DNA from 2 places in the Kitasatospora sp. NPDC101235 genome. Region 1 is predicted to be linked to the other one. Evidence: riboswitches for the same ligand, from Rfam matches in the RefSeq annotation. Region 1 holds a riboswitch; the other holds the start of a gene.

The links. Region 1 has a riboswitch for guanidine ahead of ACIRRH_RS18540 (SMR family transporter). Riboswitches for the same ligand answer to the same signal wherever they lie in the genome.
Positions count from the first base shown of each region.
Region 2: linked by a shared signal. The riboswitch ahead of ACIRRH_RS26690 (MBL fold metallo-hydrolase) and the one ahead of ACIRRH_RS18540 (SMR family transporter) in region 1 are both predicted to bind guanidine.

Region 1 covers NZ_JBIWNZ010000010.1:73,496-79,006, forward strand. The annotation lists gene ACIRRH_RS18530 (xanthine dehydrogenase family protein molybdopterin-binding subunit) at 1-1,612, shown strand, start outside; tRNA gene ACIRRH_RS18535 (tRNA-Cys) at 1,706-1,777, opposite strand; guanidine-III (ykkC-III) riboswitch at 1,863-1,928, shown strand; gene ACIRRH_RS18540 (SMR family transporter) at 1,973-2,287, shown strand; gene ACIRRH_RS18545 (MFS transporter) at 2,382-3,821, shown strand; gene ACIRRH_RS18550 (hypothetical protein) at 3,825-5,126, opposite strand.
Region 2 covers NZ_JBIWNZ010000017.1:160,486-165,996, forward strand. The annotation lists gene ACIRRH_RS26670 (DHA2 family efflux MFS transporter permease subunit) at 1-1,186, shown strand, start outside; gene ACIRRH_RS26675 (hypothetical protein) at 1,190-1,753, opposite strand; gene ACIRRH_RS26680 (hypothetical protein) at 1,743-1,910, opposite strand; gene ACIRRH_RS26685 (Uma2 family endonuclease) at 1,999-2,547, shown strand; gene ACIRRH_RS26690 (MBL fold metallo-hydrolase) at 2,570-3,433, opposite strand; guanidine-III (ykkC-III) riboswitch at 3,445-3,512, opposite strand; gene ACIRRH_RS26695 (DUF397 domain-containing protein) at 3,542-3,739, opposite strand; gene ACIRRH_RS26700 (Scr1 family TA system antitoxin-like transcriptional regulator) at 3,736-4,518, opposite strand; gene fes (enterochelin esterase) at 4,622-5,511, opposite strand, start outside.

The DNA.
Region 1 (5,511 bases):
CTGCCTCGGCCTGGAGCCGGACCGGGTCCGGCTGGTGGTCACCGGCGTGCCCGGCGCCACCACCGACCGCGAGGACCTCTCCTTCCAGGTCACCCTGGCCCTGCTGGCGCTGCGCACCGGCCGCCCGGTGAAGATGACGCTCACCCGCGAGGAGTCCTTCCAGACCCACACCTCGCGCCACCCCGCGCTCCTGCGGTACCGCCACCACGCCGACGCCGAGGGCACCCTGGTGAAGGTCGAGGCGCAGATCCTGCTGGACGGCGGCGCCTACGCGGACGTCTCCGCCGAGGCGCTGGCCGCCGCGACGGCCTTCTCGGCCGGCCCGTACGTCTGCCCGAACGTCTTCGTGGACGCCTGGGCGGTGCGCACCAACAACCCGCCGGCCGGCCGGATGCGCGGCGAGGGCGCCCTGCAGGCCTGCTTCGCGTACGAGTCGCAGCTGGACCAGCTGGCCGCCCGGATCGGTGTGGACCCGGTGGAGATCCGCCGCCGCAACGCGATGTCCACCGGCGACCCGCTGCCCACCGGACAGGCCGTCACCTGCCCGGCGCCGGTGCGCGCCCTGCTCGACGCGGTCGCCGCCGAGCCGCTGCCGGCGCTGCCGGTGGACGACCCGGACGCCGAGTGGCTGCTGCCCGGCGGGCCCGGCGGCGCGGGCGACCCGGCGGCGGTGCGGCGCGGCATCGGCTACGCCGTCGGCATGGTGCACATGCTGGGCGCCGAGGGCGAGGACGAGGTCTCCACGGCGACCGTGCGGGTCAGCGGCGACCACGCCACGGTGATCTGCGCGGCCGTCGATGCCGGACAGGGCTTCGCCACGCTGGCCCGGCAGATCGTGCAGACCGTGCTGGGCGTCAGCGAGGTCTACATCGCGCCGGCCGACAGCGACCAGTCGATCGCCGGGCCGTCCGCCCGCGGCCGGCACACCTGGGTCTCCGGCGGCGCCGTCGAGCGGGCCGCGCTGATGGTCCGCCACCAGCTGCTGCAGCCGATCGCGGCGAACTTCGGGATGTCGGCGGAGCTGCTCCAGATCGCCGACGGCAAGATCACCTCGTACGACGGGGTGCTCGGCATGCCGGTCGCCGAGGCACTGGAGGGCAAGGAGCTGTGGGCCACCGCGCAGTGCCGCCCGCACCCCACCGAGCCGCTGGACGAGGCCGGGCAGGGCGACGCCTTCGTCTCCATCTCGTTCTGCGCCATGCGCGCGGTGGTGGACGTGGACATCGAGCTGGGCGCCGTGCGGGTGGTCGAGATGACGGTCGCCCAGGACGTCGGCCGGGCGCTGAACCCGCGCCAGATCGAGGACCGGATCGAGGCGGGGGTGGCCCAGGGCGTGGGCCTGGCGCTGCTGGAGGACCTGCGGACGGAGGGCGGGGTGCTCCAGAACCCCTCGCTCACCGGCTACCGGCTGCCCACCGCGCTGGACACCCCGGAGGTGCGGATCGCCACGCTGCTGGAGGAGCGCGACGTGGTGGCCCCGTTCGGCGCCAAGGCGGTCGGCGCCGTTCCCGCGGTGGTCGCCCCGGCGGCCGTCGCCGCGGCCGTGCGCGCCGCCACCGGCCTGCCGGTCGGCCGGCTGCCGATCCGGGCGGAGGACGCCGTCACGGCCTGACCGGATTCCCCGGACAGCGACGGAAACGACGGAAACAGCGAAAAGGAATTGCCGGACGACTTTCGGAGTCGACCGGCAATTCCTTTTCCGGTGAGGCCATGGCGGGAATCGAACCCGCGTGCACCGCTTTGCAGACGGTTCCCTAAGCCACTCGGGCACACGGCCAGTGAATTCATAGTGGCCGATCCGGGGGAGAGGGGTCAACGCCCCTTTGTAAATTCTGTATGGCAGTGTGTGCTACCGTCGCGGACAGGTGGCGGCATTTCCGCCACCCCGGACGAGCGCGTCGTACCCGGTGACGACAAGACGGCGCAGTTCAGCGGCAATCCGGCCGCTGTGGACTGCGGAGGTACCACTGTCGTGGCCTGGCTCGTTCTGATCGTCTCGGGTTTCCTGGAGACCGTGTGGGCGGTCGCCCTGGAATCGTCCAAGGGCTTCACCCGCCTCGTTCCCAGCCTCGTCTTCGGCGTCGCACTGCTGCTCAGCATGGGCGGTCTGGCGTACGCGATGCGCACCATTCCGATCGGCACCGGCTACGCCGCCTGGGTCGGCATCGGCGCGGTCGGCACCGCGGTCTACGGCATGGCCGTCCTGGGGGACCCGGCGACCATGGCCCGGATCGTCTGCCTGCTGCTGATCGTCTCCGGCGTGGTGGGCCTCAAGGTGCTGCACTGACCTGCGCCGCGCCGCCGTCCCAGGACCCGGGGCCGAGCCGATCACCGACCGGGGTCAGGGGTCATCGAGGCAGACGGCTCTTACGATGTTACGTATGACCACTGCCTCCCCCACCTCGGTCGACCCCGTGCCGATACCCCTCGACGACGACCCCGGTGGCGGGGTGCTCGGCGGCCGCTACCGCGCGCTGACGCTGGGGATCGTCTCGGTGGTCCTGGTGATCGCCTTCGAGGCGACCGCCGTCAACACCGCGATGCCGACGGCGGCCCGCCAGCTGCACGGCGTCTCGCTGTACGCCTTCGCCTTCTCCGGGTACTTCACCAGCACGCTGTTCGCCCTGGTCGTCTCCGGTCAGTGGTGCGACCGGCGCGGCCCGCTGCAACCGCTGTTCACCGGCATCGCGGTGTTCGGCGTCGGCCTGGTGGTGGCCGGGACGGCGCCCGGGATGTGGGTGTTCGTGGCCGGGCGGTCGATCCAGGGCCTGGGCGGCGGGCTGGTGATCGTCGCGCTGTACGTGGTGGTCGGCCGGGCCTATCCGGAGCGGTTGCGGCCGTCCGTGTTCGCGGCCTTCTCCTCGGCCTGGGTGCTGCCCTCGATCGTCGGCCCGCTGGTCGCCGGGGCCGTCACCCAGCACCTGGGCTGGCGCTGGGTGTTCCTGGCCGTGCCGGTGCTGATCCTGCTGCCGCTGGCCGTGATGGGCCCGGCGCTCGCCCGCTCCGAGCGTGAGCACCCGGTGGCCAAGGGCGGCGGTTTCGACCGCCGCCGCACCCGGCTGGCCGCGATGGCGGCGGTCGGCGCCGGCCTGGTGCAGTACGCCGGCCAGCGCCTCGACCTGATCGGGCTGATCCCCGGGGCGGCCGGGGTGGCACTGCTGGCGCCGGCCGTCCTCGGGCTGCTGCCCGCCGGGACGCTGCGCGCGGTGCGCGGACTGCCGGCGGTGATCCTGCTGCGCGGGGTGTCGGCGGGCGCGTTCTTCTCCGCCGAGGTGTTCATCCCGCTGATGATGACCAGCCGGCGCGGCCTCTCGCCGACGCTGGCCGGGCTGACCCTGACCAGCGGCGGCCTCACCTGGGCGCTGGGCTCGTGGCTCCAGGGCCGGCCGGCCGCCGAGCGCTTCCGGGTGCCGATGATCCGGGGCGGCTTCGTGCTGACCGTGGTGGCGATCGGGGGCGCCGCGCTGGTGCTCGTCCCGGCGGTGCCGGCCTGGGTGGCCGCGGTCGCCTGGGGCGTCGGCGGCCTCGGGATGGGGCTGACCATCGCGTCCGTCAGCGTGCTGATGATGAAGCTCTCCAGGCCGGAGGACGCCGGCGCCAACTCGGCCGCGCTCCAGATGAGCGACGCGCTGGGCAACGTGCTGCTCACCGGCCTGGCCGGGGTGCTGTTCGCGGCGCTGGGCGGTGGCTCGGTGGCCGCCCTCCACGACACGGCGGAAGGCGCCGGGTCGCCCGGCGCCTTCGCGGTGGTGTTCCTGACCAGCATCGGGGTGTCGCTGCTGGGAGCGCTGCTCTCCGGCCGGGTCCGCACCCGGACCTGACGGTCAGCCGACGGCGGCGGCGGGGGCCCTGGCCCCCGCCGGGGCGCCGAGGAAGGACTCCCAGCCGTCGGCCGGGGACTGGCCCGGGGCGAGGGTCCGGAGCTTGCGCAGCACCGCCGGGTCCTGGGCGTCCAGCCAGTCGACCAGCTGCCGGAAGGAGACCAGCCGGACCTCCGGCTTGTCCGCGATGGCCTTGAGGACCTCCTCGACGGCGTTCATGTAGATGCCGCCGTTCCACTCCTCGAAGTGGTTGCCGATGACGTACGGCGCCCGGTTGCCGTTGTAGGTGCGCTCGAAGCCCATCAGGTAGGCGTCGCGGGCCTGGGCCTGGAAGCCGGGGTGGAGCGCCGGGTCGGCCCTGGTGTCGGGGCCGCACTGGTTGTACATGATGTTGTAGTCCATCGAGAGCACCTGGAAGGTGTGCCCGGGGAACGGGATGGACTGGAGCGGGAGGTCCCAGAGCGCGCCGCCCTGGATCTTCTGCGGCCACACCTGGGTGCCGTTGCCGCTGCTGTCGTAGCGCCAGCCGCGCTTGACCGCGGTGGGCAGCAGGTTGCGCTGGCCCTCCAGGCACGGGGTGCGGCTGCCGATCAGCTCCTTGCGGTAGTCGAAGGGCAGCGCCGGCAGGTCGGTGAAGCCGGTGTTGGTGCGCCAGTTCGTCACGAAGTCCATCGCCTGCTCGATCTCGCTGTCCCACTCCTCCGGGGACCACTGGCCGACGCCGGTGGAGCCGCAGAAGTGGCCGTTGAAGTGGGTCCCGATCTCGTGGCCCTCCAGCCAGGCCGCGTGCACGTTCTCCAGGGTGTCGCGGATGTGCTGGTCGCTCAGGTAGCCGATGTCGGAGGCGCCGACCGGGTGCTGCGGCGGGCGGTAGAGGTCCTTCTTGGACTCGGGCAGCAGGTAGAGCCCGCTGAGGAAGAAGGTCATCTTCGCGTCGTGCTCCCGGGCCAGCCGGCGGAAGCGGGCGAACAGGCCGTTGTCGAGCTCGCCGGCGCCGTCCCAGGAGAAGACCACGAACTGCGGCGGGCGCCGCCCGGGCCGCAGCTGCCCGGGGACGGGCTGGTGCGGCTGGGCGCCGGTGTCCGAAGTGGAGCCGTCGCCGATCAGGACGGCCTTCGGCGGGGGGATCGGGGCCGGGGCCGGGGTGGCGGTGCTGCCCTGCTCCTCGGCCGTCCCGGTGGCCGGGACGGTGGTGCCGCTCACCCGCTCTCCGCCGGCGGCGTGGTTGCTGCCGCAGCCGGCCGCCAGGGTGGCGGCGGTGACGGCGCCGGCCGTCAGCAGGGTACGGCGGGAGAGGGCTTCCATGGTCACTCCGTTCGTGGGGCGGTGGGCAGCGTGGGGGAGTGCGGAGTCCAGCCGGACACGTGGGTGATAGAACCCGTAACCGGGTCAGCATGGCACGGGGGTGAGACCGGTCGAAGAAGCACGGCGCGCGGTCGTGAGCGATCGCTCGAACGACGCAACCGATCGGACCCGTTGAACCGTCGGTAGCTCGTGTCGGGCGTGTTCCCGCGGCGACCGCATGCGGGAGGCGGCCGTTGCGCTGCGCGACCGGACGCCCACGCGGTGCAGGGAAGAGGCCATCGGCCCTGCCGATCGGCGGGTGCCGATACGACCGTCGTACGGACGTGCTTTACAGTCCGTTCCGGTTGAATTGTTCCCAGGAAACTCCCAGGAAGCGGGGTTCCGT
Region 2 (5,511 bases), on a different contig from region 1:
CCTGCCGGTGGCCGGATGGCTCGGCGACCGGTACGGCGTCAAACGGGTCTTCCTCGGCTCGCTCGCCGCCTTCACCCTCGCCTCCGCGCTCTGCGCGGCGGCGCCCGGCCTGGGCTCGTTGTCGGCGGCCCGGGCCGTCCAGGGCGTGGCCGGCGGGCTGCTCACGCCGGTCGGGATGACCCTGCTGTTCCGGGCCTTCGCCCCGCACGAGCGGGCCGGCCTGGGCCGCATCCTGATCGTCCCGACCGCGCTGATGCCCGCCCTCGGGCCGCCGCTCGGCGGCTTCCTCACCGAGCACCTGTCCTGGCACTGGCTGTTCCTGGTCAACGTGCCGATCGGGGTCGCCGCCGTGGCGATCGGACTGGTCTCGCTGCGAACGGAAGAAGAACCCCCGGCCGGCCGCTTCGACATCACCGGCTTCCTGCTCGCCACCCCCGGCCTCGGACTGCTCACCTACGCCCTCGGCTTCGGCCCGGCGCACGGCTGGACCTCCCCGGGCGTGGCCCTCGGCGGACTGCTCGGACTGGCCCTGCTCGGCGCCGCCGTACGGCACCAACTTCGGTTCGCCGAACCGCTGGTGGACCTGCGGTTGCTCGCCGACCGGACCTTCGGCGCGGCGAGTTGGCTCGCCCTGCTGACCTCGGCGGGGCTGATGGGCGCGCTGTTCGTGCTGCCGCTGCTCTACCAGGCGGTGCGCGGCGCCTCGGCCCTGGACGCCGGGCTGAGCGTCTTCCCGGAGGCGATCGGCCTGATGGCAGCCTCGCAGGTGGTGGACCGACTGCTGCCCCGCCTTGGCCCGCGCCGTCTCGCGTTGCCCGGACTGCTGCTGGCGGCACTCGTCCTCACCGCCCTCGGCTTCGCCGAAAACCCTTGGGCAGTAAGGGCATTGATGTTCGCCGTCGGCCTGATCCTCGGCACCGCCGTGCTCACTGTCCAGATCGCCGGCTTCGCCGACGTCCCGCCGCCCGCGATGGGCCGCGCGATGGGCCTGTTCACCATCCTGCGCACGCTCGGCGGCGCCCTCGGCATCGCCGCCACGGCGGCGCTGATCGGCGCACTCGGCGACGGCTCGGGTGTCGGGCCGTACCGGCTCGCCCTCGGGCTCACCGCCGCCCTGGTCGCCGCCGGGGCTCTGTTGGCCGTCCGCCTCCCGGCCGAGGCCCCGGGCCCGCCCTCGGAGGACTGAACCTCAGGCGGCTGTTGTGGTGGTCCGCCCGGGTGCGCTCTGCGGCCGGGCGGACCAGCACACCGAGCCCAGCAGCAGCACCCCCGGGACGGCCTCGGCGACCGTACCGACGGTGGCCTCCGAGGCACCGCCGAAGGCCAGCACCAGCCCGACCACCCCGAACAGCGAAATCGCGCCGCCGAGGACGTACAGCGAGGGACGTCGCCAGAGAGCAGCGGGGATGAAGAGTTGGACGCCCACCACGGTGGCGATCCACGGCATGGTCGCCAGCGGCGTGTGCAGGAGCCGGTTGACCACCGTGATCCCAAGGGTGACCGCGAGTCCCCCGGCGCTCGCGATGTACTGGATGTTCTGTCCGACGACGGTCTTCGGCTTTCCCTCGCTGCGGTCCAGCGGGGCCGCCCGGCCGCCCCACCACTTGCCAGCCCCGAGCAGCACGAGGAACGCGGCCACCGAGATCATTCGCAGCGACACCTCGACGGCCGCAGGTAGGTAGCCCGCGCCGGTCTGGATGAACACGAGCCCGAGAACGGCTCCGAGGATCCGGCCGGTTCGATCAGTCGACATGTTTGCCATTCTGACGGTCGATCCGACCGTCGGACCAGCCGTGCCGTCCGGTTGCTTCGGCCAGCACATCGGGCACCGTGCGGCCGGCCTCCGGCAGCAGCCGCACCACCGACGACCCCACGAACCCGGCCGACCCCGTCACCACCACACGCCCCACCCGGACCACCCCTCCCGCACGCGCCACCGATCCGCCGGGCCTACGGCGCGGGCCGCGGTAGCGTGCCGGAAGCACCAGAGGAGAGCGCATGAACTCTGAGCACCACCGCCTGCTCGAAGAGGCCCGCCGCAGTCTGCCGAACGGCTTCAAGGCCGAGCTGTCGGGCGACATCATCGTCATGCAGGCGTCGCCGTCGCCGATCCATCAGCTCAACCTGGCGATCGTCCAGCGCCAGTTCGAGGCGAACTGCCCTCCCGGCTACTTCCCGACCGGGAACAGCGACCTCTCCTCACCCGAGATCGGCTCCGTCCGCAACCCCGACCTCACCTACCTGCCCGAGGACGTCATCGAGCTGGGCCGCGAGATCCCTGCCGACCTGGCACTGATCGCGGTCGAGGTCGTCTCGCCGTCCAACCCCGACAACGACTGGAGCGGGAAGGTCCGCGACTACCCACGGATGGGCTTCCCGATGTACCTGATCGTGGACCCTCGGCAGAAGACGGTGACGCTGTTCTCCGAGCCCAACCGCGACCGCTACCACACCAGGACGGAGCGGGAGTTCGGCGAGAAGATCCGTATTCCCTCGCCGTTCGACTTCGAGCTGGACCTGGCGCGACTGGTGCCCTACCGGGGCTGACCGGCCTCGGGCCTGCGCGGGCTCAATCGTGCGGCCAGAGGATCAGGTCGTCCAGCGGGTAGCGGCGCGGACGGTCGCCGAGTTCGGCGACGGCGGCCCGGATCCGGTGCAGGTGGGCCGGGGTGAGCTGGAGCGGGGGCTCCTCGGGCTGGTGGGTGGTGCGGATCGGGTAGTCGACGCCCGGCTCGCGGGTCATCTCGATGTGGCAGCCGAGCACGTGCGTCACCGGGTGGCTCTCGGCGAAGGCGACCAGCCGCTCGATGGTCCGCCCGAAGGCCGGCCAGTCGTTGATGTACAGCCGCCCCGGGTAGACGGTGTCGCCGGTGAGCAGGAACCCGGTCCACGGGTCGTAGTAGGTGACCGACGCCTCGTGGTGTCCCGGGGTGGCCAGACACTTCAGCACCCGCCCGCCGCCGAGGTCGACCAGGGCCACCGCCTCCTCGTCCCGGTCGAATCCGAAGTACGGCCAGGCCGTGGCGAGTTCCCCACCGACTAGGGTGGTCGCCGGCCGGTCGGCGAACTGACCGTCGCCGGCGACGTGATCGCCGTGCGGGTGGGTGTGCAGAACCAGCAGTGGATAGTCGCGACCGTGCTGGGGGTTGCGGGCGAGCCACTTCTCCACCAGCTCGTCGACCGTCGCGCGCAGCGGGAAGTACGCGGCCTCGGCGGTCGCCCCGGTGTCGATCAGCACTGCCCGTTCCGTCCCGAACAGCAGGAACAGGAACGGCGCCTCGTAGTGGACCGCCTTGTTCTGGCGCAGGATGACGGTGTGCTCGTCGTACTCGTGGACCTGGATGTCCGGGTCGGTGTTGTGCTTCGCGGACGGGGAACCGTGGATCCATCGCACATCCAGTGGACGGGCGATGGGAGTACCGGCAGCGGACATGACGCCTCCAGAGTGCGTCGTCTTGGCAGGCCGGGTACGGCGCACGTCTCGTCCGGGGCCGGCGCCGCTGCGCCGCCCCGGGGACGCTAGCACGGGCCGGCGGCGGCGTCAGCCGGTCGAAGGAGAAGCGTTCCGGGCGAACTCGACGAAGTCGGCCCAAGCCTGGGGAGCGAAGGCGAGCTGGGGGCCGCTCTTGTCTTTGGAGTCCCGGACACGGACGGTGGCGTGACTGACGGCGACTTCGACACAGGCGCCGCCCTCGGTGTTGCTGTAGCTGGACTTGAACCAGGTCAACGCATCGTTCATAGCTCCTCCAGCGACTCACTGATCAGCTTGGCCGAGGCCTCGGGACTGAGAGCCTGCCGGAGGATCATTTCATGGCGATGGCTGAGGATGCTCACCCTGGCGGGGTCTGCATGGAGCATTCCCATCGCCTGACCCTCCTCATACGCGAGTCGTTGATGTTCGGCTGTTTCCAGAAGGATGAACTGCCCGTTCAGGCCAGGGTGGATTCCTCGGGACGGAACCACTTGAACCGTGATGTGGCGCGCCTCGCCGACCGACAGAACGTGGCGCAACTGGCGGTGGTGGGCTTCGATGGTCGTGAGCGGCCGTCGTAGGACACCTTCCTCGATGAGGAAGTTGAAGGCTTTGGTCTGCACCTTCAGCATCTCCTGGCGCTCCAACCTTGCAGCGACCCGCGTTTCGACCGTCTCGTCATCGAGTGGCGGCCAGTGGGATTCGAGGAGCGTTCTCACGGTCTCTTCGGTCTGCAGCAGACCCGGAAAGAAGTGGTTCTCATACCAGTTGAGCGCCACCGCCTCGGCTTCGTACTTCATATAGTCCTCGGCGGACGACGGATACTTCTCCGGCTTCAGGAACTGCGCTCCGGCTGCCAGGATCCCCTTCGCGTCGCACATGTCGTCCGCCACCTGCAACAGGTGCATGGACGGCTTCCGCCGCCCAGCCTCCATCGACCGCAGGCTCTCAAGGCTGTACCCGGCCTCCTCCGCCAAGGTCTCCCGGCTGACGCCGGCGCGGGTCCGCCACAGCTTGATCTGGTTGCCGCAGTACAGCCAGGACATCGGCGGCGGAGTGGCGGACGAGGACGCGTTCATCGCTGACCCCCCAAGGTCATCCGGTATGGACTCCCGACGTTAGGCACCCAATGGCCCGGAGGTATGCGAATCAGTCCGAAACCATCCCTCCGGGTGACCCCAGCAGGTGAGCGAGCCCGTCCGCCAGCCCGCCGCGCCAGCAGGCGTAGTCGTGGCCGCCGTTGAACTCGCGGTAGGCGAGCTCGTAGCCGCGGGCCGTCAGGACGTCGCGCAGGTGGCGGTTCTGGGCGAGGAGCATCCACTCCTGGAGGCCGACCTCGATCCAGAAGCGGGCCGGACGGCGTTCCTCGGCGGCGAAGCGGCGGGTCAGCCATTCGCTGCCGGCGTCGAACTCGGTCTCGTCGGGCCACCAGAAGGAACCGGACTGGGACAGCGCGTTGCCGAAGCGCTCCGGGCGGCGGTAGGCGGCGTAGGCGGCGGTGAGGCCGCCCGCGCTCTGGCCGGCGATCACGGTGGCGGCCGGGTCGTCGCTCGCGCCGAACTCCGCGCCGGCCCACGGGAGGAGGCGGTCGGCGAGGAGGTCGACGAAGGCCGGGTTGCAGCTGAGGTCGTCCGGGCGCTGCGGGCCCGTGGTGTGCACCAACAGGGTGACGGTCGGCGGGATCGCGCCGTCCGCCGTCAGGTTGTCGAGGGTGTCGCCGACGGACAGCACCTCGCCCCACATCTCGCCGTCCAGCAGCACCACGACCGGGTACGGGCCGCCATCCGCGCGGTGGCCGGCCGGGAGGTGGACGTCCACCCGCCGGCCGGCCACCGTACGGGCGAGTGTCCGCCCGCGCGGCACGCCGTCGCGCCGCCGCACGTACGGCTGCGCGGGCGCGGCGGGCAGGCTGAGCACCGAGGAGGGGTGACGGCCGTCGCGGGCGGGCAGCCGGGGTTCGGTGTCGTACGGGTCCGGGCGGGCGTGGTCGAGGACGCGCAGCCAGTCGGGGCGGGTGGTGCCGGGGGCCTCGCCGCGGA